2 regions of the Peribacillus sp. NPDC097264 genome follow, and region 1 is predicted to be linked to the other one. Evidence: riboswitches for the same ligand, from Rfam matches in the RefSeq annotation. Region 1 holds a riboswitch; the other holds the start of a gene.

Region 1 (5,644 bases):
GCGGCCAATGTTTCATCCAGGCGTTTAATAACCGTGGTATGGGGAGCCTCCTGAACGATTTCAGGGGTTTCTTCGGCTTCCTTGGCTATTTGTATCATTGCATCTATGAAAGCGTCCAGTGTTTCTTTTGACTCCGTTTCCGTCGGTTCGATCATCATTCCTTCTTCTACATTTAACGGAAAATATATGGTTGGTGGATGATACCCAAAATCAAGTAGTCTTTTCGCAATATCTAATGTACGGACTCCCAACTGCTTTTGCCTCCGACCACTCAATACAAATTCATGCTTACAATGGCGATTATATGGCAAATCGAAAAATGGTTCCAAACGTCGCATCATATAATTTGCATTGATGACGGCATTCTCCGTAACGGCCTTAAGTCCATCCGGTCCCATTGACCTTATGTACGTATAAGCCCTTACATTGATGCCGAAGTTCCCATAATAGGGCTTGACCCTTCCAATGGATTGTGGACGGTCATAATCAAGGACAAACTGATCGCCCTCTTTTGTCACGATCGGTTTAGGCAAATAGGGAATTAAATCCGACTTCACCCCAACCGGACCTGAACCAGGTCCTCCTCCGCCATGGGGTCCAGTGAATGTTTTATGGAGATTTAAATGAACAACGTCAAAACCCATATCTCCTGGACGCACTTTGGAAAGAACAGCATTCAGGTTAGCCCCGTCATAATAAAGCTTTCCACCGGCGTCATGGACAAGCTGTGCCATCTCCAGGATATCCTCTTCGAATAAGCCTAATGTATTTGGATTCGTAAGCATTAATGCTGCTGTATCTGGTCCTACCACTCGCTTCAAGTCTTCAAGGTCCACGAGCCCGAATTCATTGGATTTTACCGTAATCGTCTCTAGTCCGGCAACTGTTGCCGAAGCCGGGTTCGTTCCATGGGCCGAATCGGGGACGATGACTTTCGTACGGTTTACATCTCCATTCGCTTCATGGAAAGCCCTGATCATCATGAGCCCAGTCCATTCACCATGCGCCCCGGCAGCAGGCTGCAAGGTCACTTGATCCATTCCTGTAATTTCCGTCAAATGTTCCTGAAGATCAAATAACAACTCTAGAGCACCTTGGACGGTTTCTGGGTCCTGGTATGGATGGATATGGGCAAAACCATTGTACCTGGCGACATTTTCATTAATTTTCGGATTATATTTCATCGTACAGGAGCCGAGTGGATAAAACCCAGAGTCCACTCCATGGTTCCGTTTGGATAAAGCCGTATAATGACGCATGATATCAAGCTCGGAAACTTCCGGAAGCTCGGCTTCCTCCGTACGTATATATTCCACAGGCAGGATTTCTTCTAGTGGAATATCCGCTACATCCATTTCAGGAAGGCTATACCCGATTCGACCGGCTGTACTGATTTCAAAAATGAGTGATTGATCTTGATTATTCATAGTTGATCCCCCAGTTCCTGCGCAAATGCATCGATTTCTTCTTTTGTTCTTAGTTCCGTTACAGCCACTAGCATATGATTTTTCAACTCGGGATAAACGGAGCCCAGGTCAAAACCACCAATCATTTCTTTTTCAAAGAGCCTCTTATTGATATCTTTGTAGGGAAGAGGCAACTTAATGACAAATTCATTAAACGAAGGTCCTTCAAAGACCACTTCAATTCCTTGTGCTTGGAGCGTCTTTTTTGCGTAATGGGCTTTTTGAATATTCTGGACGGCCATTTCTCTGACGCCTTTTTTCCCTAGAGCAGTCATGGCTACAGAGGCTGCCAATGCGTTCAATGCCTGATTGGAACAAATATTGGATGTAGCTTTGTCACGGCGTATATGTTGCTCACGTGCTTGGAGCGTCAATACGAAGCCCCGTTTTCCATCCTCATCCACTGTCTGACCGACTAAACGGCCCGGGACTTTCCGTAGCAGTTTTTTCGTGACCGCGAAATATCCGCAATGAGGTCCGCCGAATGCGGCAGGAATGCCGAATGGCTGAGCATCACCTGTCACGATATCGGCACCGAGTTTTCCCGGCGGAGTCAATGCACCAAGTGCAAGCGGATTACTCGATACGATAAACATCGATTTCTCGTTATGTATGATTGCTTCCATTTCCTTCAACGGTTCGATGCGTCCAAAGAAGTTGGGGTACTGTACGATGACACCTGCAATATCATCCGAAGCCAGGTCTTTTAAAGCAGCAATATCTGTGACTCCGTCTTTATGAGGAATCTCGATGACCTCCACCCGTTGACCCTTTGCGTAGGTTTTCACCACTTCCCTTGATTCAGGATGGACAGTAGATGATAATAGAATCTTTTTCCGGCGCGTTTGTCCGGCGGCAAGCATGGCCGCTTCGGCTAAGGCTGTTCCACCGTCATACATCGAGGAATTCGCCACCTCCATACCCGTCAATTCACATATCATCGTTTGATATTCAAAGATGGCCTGAAGCTCTCCTTGAGAAATTTCCGGTTGATAGGGAGTGTAGGCTGTATAAAACTCCGAACGGGATAGGACGTGATCGACGATGACAGGCGAATAATGATCATACACGCCAGCCCCAAGGAAAGATGCATAGTTTTTCAAATCCGCATTTTTGGAAGCCAGTTTCGATAGTTCCTTCATTAAGGCTGGCTCTGATTTTGCTGGTTTTATGTCATATTCACCTTGAAATCGGACATTTTCTGGTATATCGCTGAAGAGATCATCGACGGTTGTGACCCCTATAACTTCCAACATTTCTTTTTTATCCTGCTCTGTCATCGGTAAGTAACGATGTTTCATCTTATGGACCATTCCCTTCTATTTTCGTGTATTTTTATAAAAAGGTGTTTGGATAACAATGGCTTTCAGTCTCTTAGAACGGATTTCCACTTCTACTTCCGTGGATAGACTTGAGTGATTCTTATCGATAAGGACCAATCCTACATTTTTATTCAATGTTGGTGACTGAGTCCCTGTCGTCACTTCGCCAATGAGTTTCTCCCCGTTATATACTTTATAGCCATACCGAGGTATGCCTCTGTCAATCATTTCGATGCCAACAAGCTTACGTGGTGCCCCTTTTTCCTTTTGTTCGGCAAGCACGGCTTTCCCAAAAAAGTCTGACGCCTTATCCGGTTTAACCGCAAAACCAATCCCCGCTTCGATTGGGGTGATATCCGGCGAAAGCTCTTGACCATAAAGCGGTAGTTTTGCTTCGAACCGAAGGGTATCACGGGCCCCCAGTCCAATCGGTTGTATCCCATCATCTTTACCAGCTTCCAAAATTTTTCTCCAGAGGGCTGGACCATCCTCACTTCGGCAATATATCTCGAAACCATCTTCCCCCGTATACCCTGTACGTGAAACCATCGTGGATATATTATGAATGTGGACGTCTTCTTTAAATTTAAAAAAGCCAATTGTGCTTAAATCAGTTTGGTCGGTAATCTTCTGCAATACTTTCTCCGCTCGAGGACCCTGCAGAGCAAGTTGCGCATAATCGTTTGAAACATTATTGATGCTGACACCTTCCATACCATTCGCCTGAAGCCAATTGAAGTCTTTCTCGATGTTGGCTGCATTGACCACAAGCAGATAATCCTCTTCCGCTTTTTGGTAAACGATAAGATCGTCCACGGTCCCCCCATTTTCATAACACATGGCTGTGTATAGCGCTCCTCCCTGTTTCAGCTTGGCTACGTCATTCGTCAGCATCTTTTGTAAATAAGAAAGGCTCCCGAAACCTTTTACCTCAATCTCTCCCATATGCGACACATCAAATAAGCCACCTCTTGTACGCACAGCTTCGTGTTCATCTTTTATGCCGGTAAACTGCACAGGCAGTTCCCACCCACCAAAATCGATCGTTTTTCCACCGTGCTCACTGTAAACCTCGAATAATGGCGTTCTTTTTAAATTGCTCAAAAAATGACCTCCTTCAATTTTTTTGCTTGTTCTCTTCTTTCACCTGATATTCCTTAAAAAAAGACACAAAAAAGGACAGAGAAAGCCAAAATGGCTTTTTCTCTGTCCTGAAACCTGAAAGTTTACCTATTATTATAGGTTTTCCCCTTTGGTGGCCGTCATTAAATAATCGGCGCTCTCCAGAGTCGCGTCCGATAAGAGTTCATTTGCCTGAGAGATTCACTGCTAAGTTTGCTCCTTCGGCGCTACATATGTAGATGGTAGTCTCTCCCCTTATCCTCACCCGCATATTGATGGAAAAGACTGAAAATTTCCCACCTGATGGTCATCCATTTGCGTGAAATGGGTACCAATCTGCTCATTGTTGATCTTTGGATAAAGCACTATCCAAATGCTAATACTATAATAACTAAAATTATTATCCAAGAAGAATATTTTCCTTCTAACTTCATTACTATTGCAATTTTCTAAATATATTTACATCCTACCCTAAGATACTTTACTCTGCAATAACTTTCGTGGAGAAAGATTTTATTAACCTATAAAAAAGTTCATGGTCTAAAGAAACTAAGAAAATTATGTTTTAAGAAGGAGCAAGAATCAATGAAAATCAATATATCCTTCAGTTCTGATTGGAATGATGAATTTCTGCAAAAGATGGAAAACGACGGTCCATGGGGAAATTGGGATCTTTATAAACTGGCCATCCAAATGGAAGAGAACCTAATTATTCCTGATTTCGAAGGCTTACAAGCGCCTAAGCACCTTCAACAACTGACTCCCCTTCCCCATCAATTAGAGGCTGCACGTCAGGTGGTTGAACAGATGAATGGCAAAGCCATATTGGCTGATGAGGTCGGTCTTGGTAAGACTATCGAAGCGGGATTGATTTTAAAAGAATATATGATTCGGGGACTGGTTAAAAAGGTTTTGATCCTTGTACCCGCATCACTTGTCACCCAATGGGCTTTCGAACTGAATACGAAGTTTCATATTCCTGCAGTCGTTCAAAGGAAGAGTTATGTATGGGAATCATGCGACATCGTCATATCCTCCATCGATACGGCTAAGCGAGCCCCCCATCGGGATATCATTTTCAATCAAGAATATGACTTTATCATTATTGATGAAGCTCATAAACTTAAAAATAATAAAACGAAAAATTATGAATTTGTCCAAAATCTTAAAAAGAAATTCTGTTTATTGCTGACTGCTACACCCATTCAGAATAAAATCGAGGAAATCTTTAATCTCGTTTCATTATTAAAGCCTGGACACCTAGGAAATGCCGCACTCTTTTCCGAAAAATACAAAGGGAAAGGCCGGAACATTCTAGAAGATGAGCACTTAAAGGAGCTTGTCAATACGGTCATGATAAGAAACCGACGTGCCGATACTGGAATCGAATGGACGAAACGGCGTGTAGAGACGATCATCATTGAATTTTCACCAACTGAACAAGCCTTGTATGATGCCGTAACGAAGTTTAAACCAATATCAGACGGAACAAAAGGAAGTGCTTTTTCTTCACTCACCCTTCAAAGGGAAGCATGCAGCAGCCGAGAAGCAGTCTACTATACATTGAAGAATATGAAGGAAAAATACAAAGAACCATCGGCTGACTTTGAAGCAAGATTAGATGATCTGTTTGAGAAAGTAAACCTCACCGAACAAAATTCAAAGGCAGAGAAGGCTTTGGAACTGATTAAGAAAATTGATGACAAGGTCATTATTTTCACCGAATATCGTGCT
Region 2 (5,644 bases), on a different contig from region 1:
AATGTTTTTCCGCTCCGGGCCGTATAGACGGCACTGAATACTTGGGGCCACATGTAAAAACCAAATACGAGCAAGATGACGGTCGAGATGAACCAAGAAACGCTAAGACCTTGTTCGGGCAGCGTCAGGAAACCTGGTTTGGCGTCATTTATGGTCTCGAACATCGGTTGAAGACCACCAAAGTAATGAATTGGAAGATAAATGCCCAGGAATGCGATGATGACGATCATCATGATGTCCTTGATGACGGCTGTCCAGGCTGATCCGTGAATGCCTGAAATCATGACATAAATGGTCAGGCTGATAGCTCCAAGCCACACAGCGGTGGACATGGAAATGGCGCCATATGATGCTTCGGAAACAATGATCCCTAAGCCTTTGAGCTGTACGACGACGACCGGAATCATCGATACCACGCCGACAAGGGCAGCAAGAATCCCTAGAGTTGGGCTCTTGTATTTGCTTACGAAGAAATCGGATTGTGACATAAGCCGATTTTCTTTTGCGTATTTCCAAATGGCCGGAAGTAGCCAATAGGATAATACATAAGACAAGGTAATATAAATGAGGACGTATAAAGCGGGCGCACCCTTTCCATAAGCCCAGCCGCTTCCTCCAAGGAAGGAGAAGGTTGTGTAAATTTCCCCTGCCATCAATAGAAAGACGAATATGGCGCCAAAACCGCGACCACCCACCGTCCATTGTTCCAGGTTCATGTCTTTTCCTTTTGTCGAACGGATCCCAAGAAAAATCGATAAAAGTAAAAATGCTAAAATAATGATAAGAGCAATATTCATTCTTCTTCACCTTCCCGGTTCCTAGGATCCAACTTATACATGACGGCTAGAGTGACGGAAGTGAGCACGACCCACATCGCCATCCAAAACATATAAAAAGGCATCCCCAATACATAAGGTTCTACTTTATTAACAAAAGGAAGAAACCCTAATATGCCGATAAAAGGAACGAGTGTAAGAATATATAATACTTTCATGAAGCAACCCCTCCATTCTAAATATGTTTCACAGATTATGATGTTTTTCTAAAAAAATGTTTCCGTAATACCTAGTACCTTACACTAATTCGATAAAAAAATTAATAGTGTGGCAGAAAAAAATATTCGTCACGCTTCATTTTACTTTCTCATTTAATCACAGGAAAATGGGATAGGAAGGTAGACTTCCGTATCCCAAAATTCCTCGTTCATTTTTTTCGATAGTTATATATGACAGCTAAAAGAATGAACCAAAGCGGTGTCAGCAATAATGACGGCCTGGTCGCCTCAGCAAACAGCATGACGATCAAGATGAAGACAAACAGCCCTAAGATTACATAGTTGATGAAAGGTGTTAAGGGAGCCTTGAAAGTGGACGTAGCCCTTAAGTCCGGCCGTTTTTTCGTATACCGGATATGGGAAATCAAGATGATGCTCCACACCCATAGGAAGCAGATGGCACTAATCGTTGTCACGATGGTGAAAGCTTGCTCCGGTATGATTTTACTTAATAATGCCCCAATGGAGACAACGATGGTGGACGTAACCAATGCATTACTCGGAACAGCACGTTTATTTAATTTCTTAAGTTTTGCAGGTGCTTCGTTATTGTTGCTCAAGGTATAAAGCATGCGGCTTGTTGAAAACAATCCACTATTCCCGGCAGAAGCGGCGGATGTCAACACGACGAAATTGATAATCCCTGCAGCAACCGGAATCCCGATCAAGGCGAAGACCTCCACGAATGGGCTGCTTGCGGCATCGAGCTGTGTCCATGGATTGACGCAAAGGATGACGGTGATGGCACCGATATAGAAAAGCAATATCCGGACAGGGATCTTATTGATCGCTGATGGGATATTTTTTTTCGGATTGGCGGTTTCGGCCGCTGTCACCCCAATGATTTCGACACCAACAAAGGAGAAGACGACTAGCTGTAGGGAAAGCAAAAAGCCGGATGCGCCGTTCGGGAACATGCCCCCATGACTCCAAAGGTTGTTGAGGGAAACGGTTCCTGTATCGGTTTGGAAACCAATGATGAGTAAGACGATTCCCACAACGATCAAGGCGACGATCGTGATGACTTTAATGAGGGAGAACCAGAACTCCAATTCTCCGAATAGCTTCACGGTCAACAAATTCAATCCTAGTAGAATCACCAAGCAGGCAAGTGCAGGGATCCATTGCGGAATGTCGAACCAATATTGCATATAGACCCCGACAGCGATGATATCGGCCATGGCCGTCATGATCCAACAGAACCAGTAGGTCCAGCCAGTCACGAAACCAGCCCACGGTCCGATGTATTCCGTGGCGAATTCGGTGAATGAGGAATATCCCGCGTTGGACAACAGCAATTCCCCTAAAGCCCTCATGACGAAAAACAAGGCAATCCCGATAATCAGATACGAAAAGATAATGGAGGGTCCCGCCAACTGTATGGCTTTTCCGGATCCCAAAAATAACCCGGTCCCGATGGTTCCTCCTATGGCGATGAGTTGTACATGTCGATTTTTCAAATCCCTTTTCAATTCTTGTTTAGCCAATTTGTGCGCCCCCGTTGTTATAATTCTTGAATGTGAAGTACATGGTCCGTTGATTCCAATCGATCACCAGGGCAATGAATCTGTCCAGTTTAGTAGCGATTTCACTTCGTTTTTTTAGTGATGATTGAAAAAAGACAATAAAAAAAGAGATTGGAAGCTACCAATCTCGAAAGGTTAAAGAATAACAAATATTCGTTACTCTTCTGTCCTTTTGCCTGAGATTGTGAATCCTTCGGCGCTGCACGTGTGTACAGTCTCTCCAGAAGCTGCTCCTGCTATAGTGTGATCCATAGCATTCATCGCTTGCTTAGTATGTGGTTGTAATAAATGATCGCTGTGAAAGATGAAATTCTTTTCGGCAATTCATTTATTCTTTTAAAATAATAATGGAATTCTATCATTATTTTGATTTTGGGTCAAAGGGATATATTGTAAATACGGTAGAGGGTGGAATTTATATGACCAGTTTGATGCCAAGAAACGATGCGAACCCCGGATCAGTTTGATAAGGACATTTTTTCATAGTCCCTTTTAAGAATGGCCATGATGATTTCGTCCGAATATTTTCCTTTGAAATATAAAGACTCTCGTAAAATCCCCTCTTTGATAAAGCCAACTTTTTCATAGGCTCTTATTCCACGTAAATTATGGCTGAATACTTCCAGTTGCAGACGATTTAAAGATAATTCTTCAAAAACAAATGCTAAAACAAGTCGGATAGCTTCTGTACCATACCCTTTGCCCGTTAATTCAATGGTATTCATCGAAATTCTAAATCCCGCCTTTTTATCCTCTTCGTCCATATCAGAGATGGATAATTCCCCGATCATTTGATCGCTTTCGTTTAAGCAAATGGCTAGATCATGGCGTGATGGATCTTCACGTACATTCTTTATATGACATTGAAGCTGCTCTAAAGTGAATATAGATTTTGTTCCTGTCATATACCGTATCTCTTCATCCTTTGTATTTTCTAAAAGGATAGGTGCATCCGATTCTTTTAAATAACGGAGATAGATTCTTTCTCCTATTAATTTCATTTTCTTTCCTCCTCCGTCGATACTTACTATCAATAGTACATAGGATTCCTTCACCCGTATAGGGAAAGAATAATTACCATTCATGTCCTCCTATCCATTGCTTCTAGACGGCCAAAAGTGTTTTTCCTAAAAGTACATTTGTATTTCTACGGAATATTTATTATTATAAGATAAGGAAATGCTTTTGTGGGTAGAGTACTTTAGGAAGCATTGTAAATCTATTAAATTACTTATCTTAAATAAGGATTAGAGAATCGTCATTTTATGCTTGTACATCTGGGGGAGTTATCATGTCAAATAAAGAATTAACTAGAGGGCTGGAGGCACGTCATATTCAGATGATTGCCTTGGGCGGTACGATTGGTGTTGGGTTATTTATGGGATCTGCCAGCACAATTAAGTGGACCGGCCCCTCTGTCATGCTGGCGTATGCCATCGCGGGACTTTTTATCTTTTTTATCATGCGTTCGATGGGGGAAATGCTGTACCTGGAGCCTACTACGGGCTCATTCGCAACGTTTGCGAGTGATTATATCCATCCATTGGCAGGATTTGTAACTGCTTGGAGCAACTGGTTCCTATGGGTGTTGGTCGGCATGTCTGAAATCATTGCCGTAGGATTATATATGAATTTTTGGTTCCCTGAACTGCCGGCTTGGATTCCGGGAGTGGTGGCCATGGTCATCCTTGGCGCCGCTAACCTCATTTCCGTCAAATCCTTCGGTGAATTCGAATTCTGGTTTGCACTGATCAAGATCGTTACCATCATCTTGATGATCATTGCCGGTCTAGGTCTTATCTTTTTCGGGATAGGGAATGGTGGGGAGGCAATCGGCCTTTCCAATCTATGGGCTAACGGCGGTTTCTTTACAGGGGGATGGAAAGGTTTCTTCTTTGCCCTTTCCCTTGTTGTGGCATCTTATCAAGGTGTTGAACTTATCGGAATCACTGCAGGTGAAGCAAAGGATCCGAAGAGGACCATTACAAAAGCGATCCAAACAATCATTTGGCGTATATTAATCTTCTATATCGGCGCGATTTTTGTCATCGTCACGGTATTTCCTTGGAATCAATTAGATGAACTTGGAAGCCCGTTTGTATCGACCTTTGCCAAAATAGGCATTACCGCAGCCGCGGGCATCATCAACTTTGTCGTGATCACGGCGGCGATGTCAGGATGCAATAGTGGGATTTTCAGTGCAGGGCGCATGCTTTATACCCTTGCCTTGAACGGGCAAGCGCCAAAGGTCTTTGCAAAAATATCGAAAAGCGGAGTGCCGGCCTATTGTACAATCGCTGTCATGTTGGGCTTGGCCATTGGTGTTGTCCTGAACTACCTGGCTCCACCGGAAATATTCCTGTATGTGTACAGTGCAAGTGTGCTGCCCGGGATGATTCCATGGTTCGTGATTCTTATTAGTGAGCTTAGGTTCAGGAAGGTACGAGCTGAGGAAATGAAAAACCATCCATTCAAAATGCCTTTTGCGCCGTATACCAACTATGCAACGATTGCATTCTTACTATTGGTATTGGTCGGCATGTGGTTTAACCCGAGTACGCGACTTTCCTTGATTGTGGGCATCGTTTTCCTAGCAATCGTTGTAGCCTGTTACTACCTACTGAAAATGGATAAGCGGGTACCGTTAGACGTGAAGGCGAAAGAGGATGTATCTGCGTAATATAGAGTGTCGGAAAAAGTTATGCTTCGTGCATAGCTTTTTTTGTTTGACCGAAATAATGAGGGAGTTGACCGATAAAAGTGGCCATTTGACCGATAAACCTTCCAACTTGACCGATAAAATGAGAAATTGACTGATATATGTAATTTATTGTAATGTTGGGCGCTTGAATATAAGATGAAGAGAAGAAATATACATACAAAGAAGGTGATTCGATTGAGAAAAATGGAGAGGATTTTTAGCATTAATTCTCTGGTTAAGGAATTATGGGAAAGTCAGCCGGATATGAGATTCCTTCAATTGTTGGATTGGATAGAATCGGAGTACTCGAAACAGAATGGGGGATTTGGGCAAGGAAATTTGTTCAAACGGGATTCATATCAA

Evidence for each region. Region 1 has a riboswitch for glycine ahead of gcvT (glycine cleavage system aminomethyltransferase GcvT). Riboswitches for the same ligand answer to the same signal wherever they lie in the genome.
Region 2: another riboswitch for glycine. It lies ahead of ACQKL0_RS16815 (amino acid permease); the one in region 1 lies ahead of gcvT (glycine cleavage system aminomethyltransferase GcvT).

Annotation. Positions count from the first base shown of each region.
Region 1 is NZ_JBNNSR010000004.1:32,444-38,087, reverse strand. Features, by position in the region: gene gcvPB (aminomethyl-transferring glycine dehydrogenase subunit GcvPB) at 1-1,427, opposite strand, end outside; gene gcvPA (aminomethyl-transferring glycine dehydrogenase subunit GcvPA) at 1,424-2,767, opposite strand; gene gcvT (glycine cleavage system aminomethyltransferase GcvT) at 2,786-3,892, opposite strand; glycine riboswitch at 3,993-4,077, opposite strand; glycine riboswitch at 4,081-4,175, opposite strand; gene ACQKL0_RS07220 (DEAD/DEAH box helicase) at 4,496-5,644, shown strand, end outside.
Region 2 is NZ_JBNNSR010000010.1:164,950-170,593, forward strand. Features, by position in the region: gene ACQKL0_RS16805 (sodium:solute symporter family protein) at 1-797, opposite strand, end outside; gene ACQKL0_RS16810 (DUF3311 domain-containing protein) at 794-994, opposite strand; gene ACQKL0_RS16815 (amino acid permease) at 1,204-2,541, opposite strand; glycine riboswitch at 2,735-2,814, opposite strand; gene ACQKL0_RS16820 (GNAT family N-acetyltransferase) at 3,039-3,581, opposite strand; gene ACQKL0_RS16825 (amino acid permease) at 3,872-5,260, shown strand; gene ACQKL0_RS16830 (hypothetical protein) at 5,477-5,644, shown strand, end outside.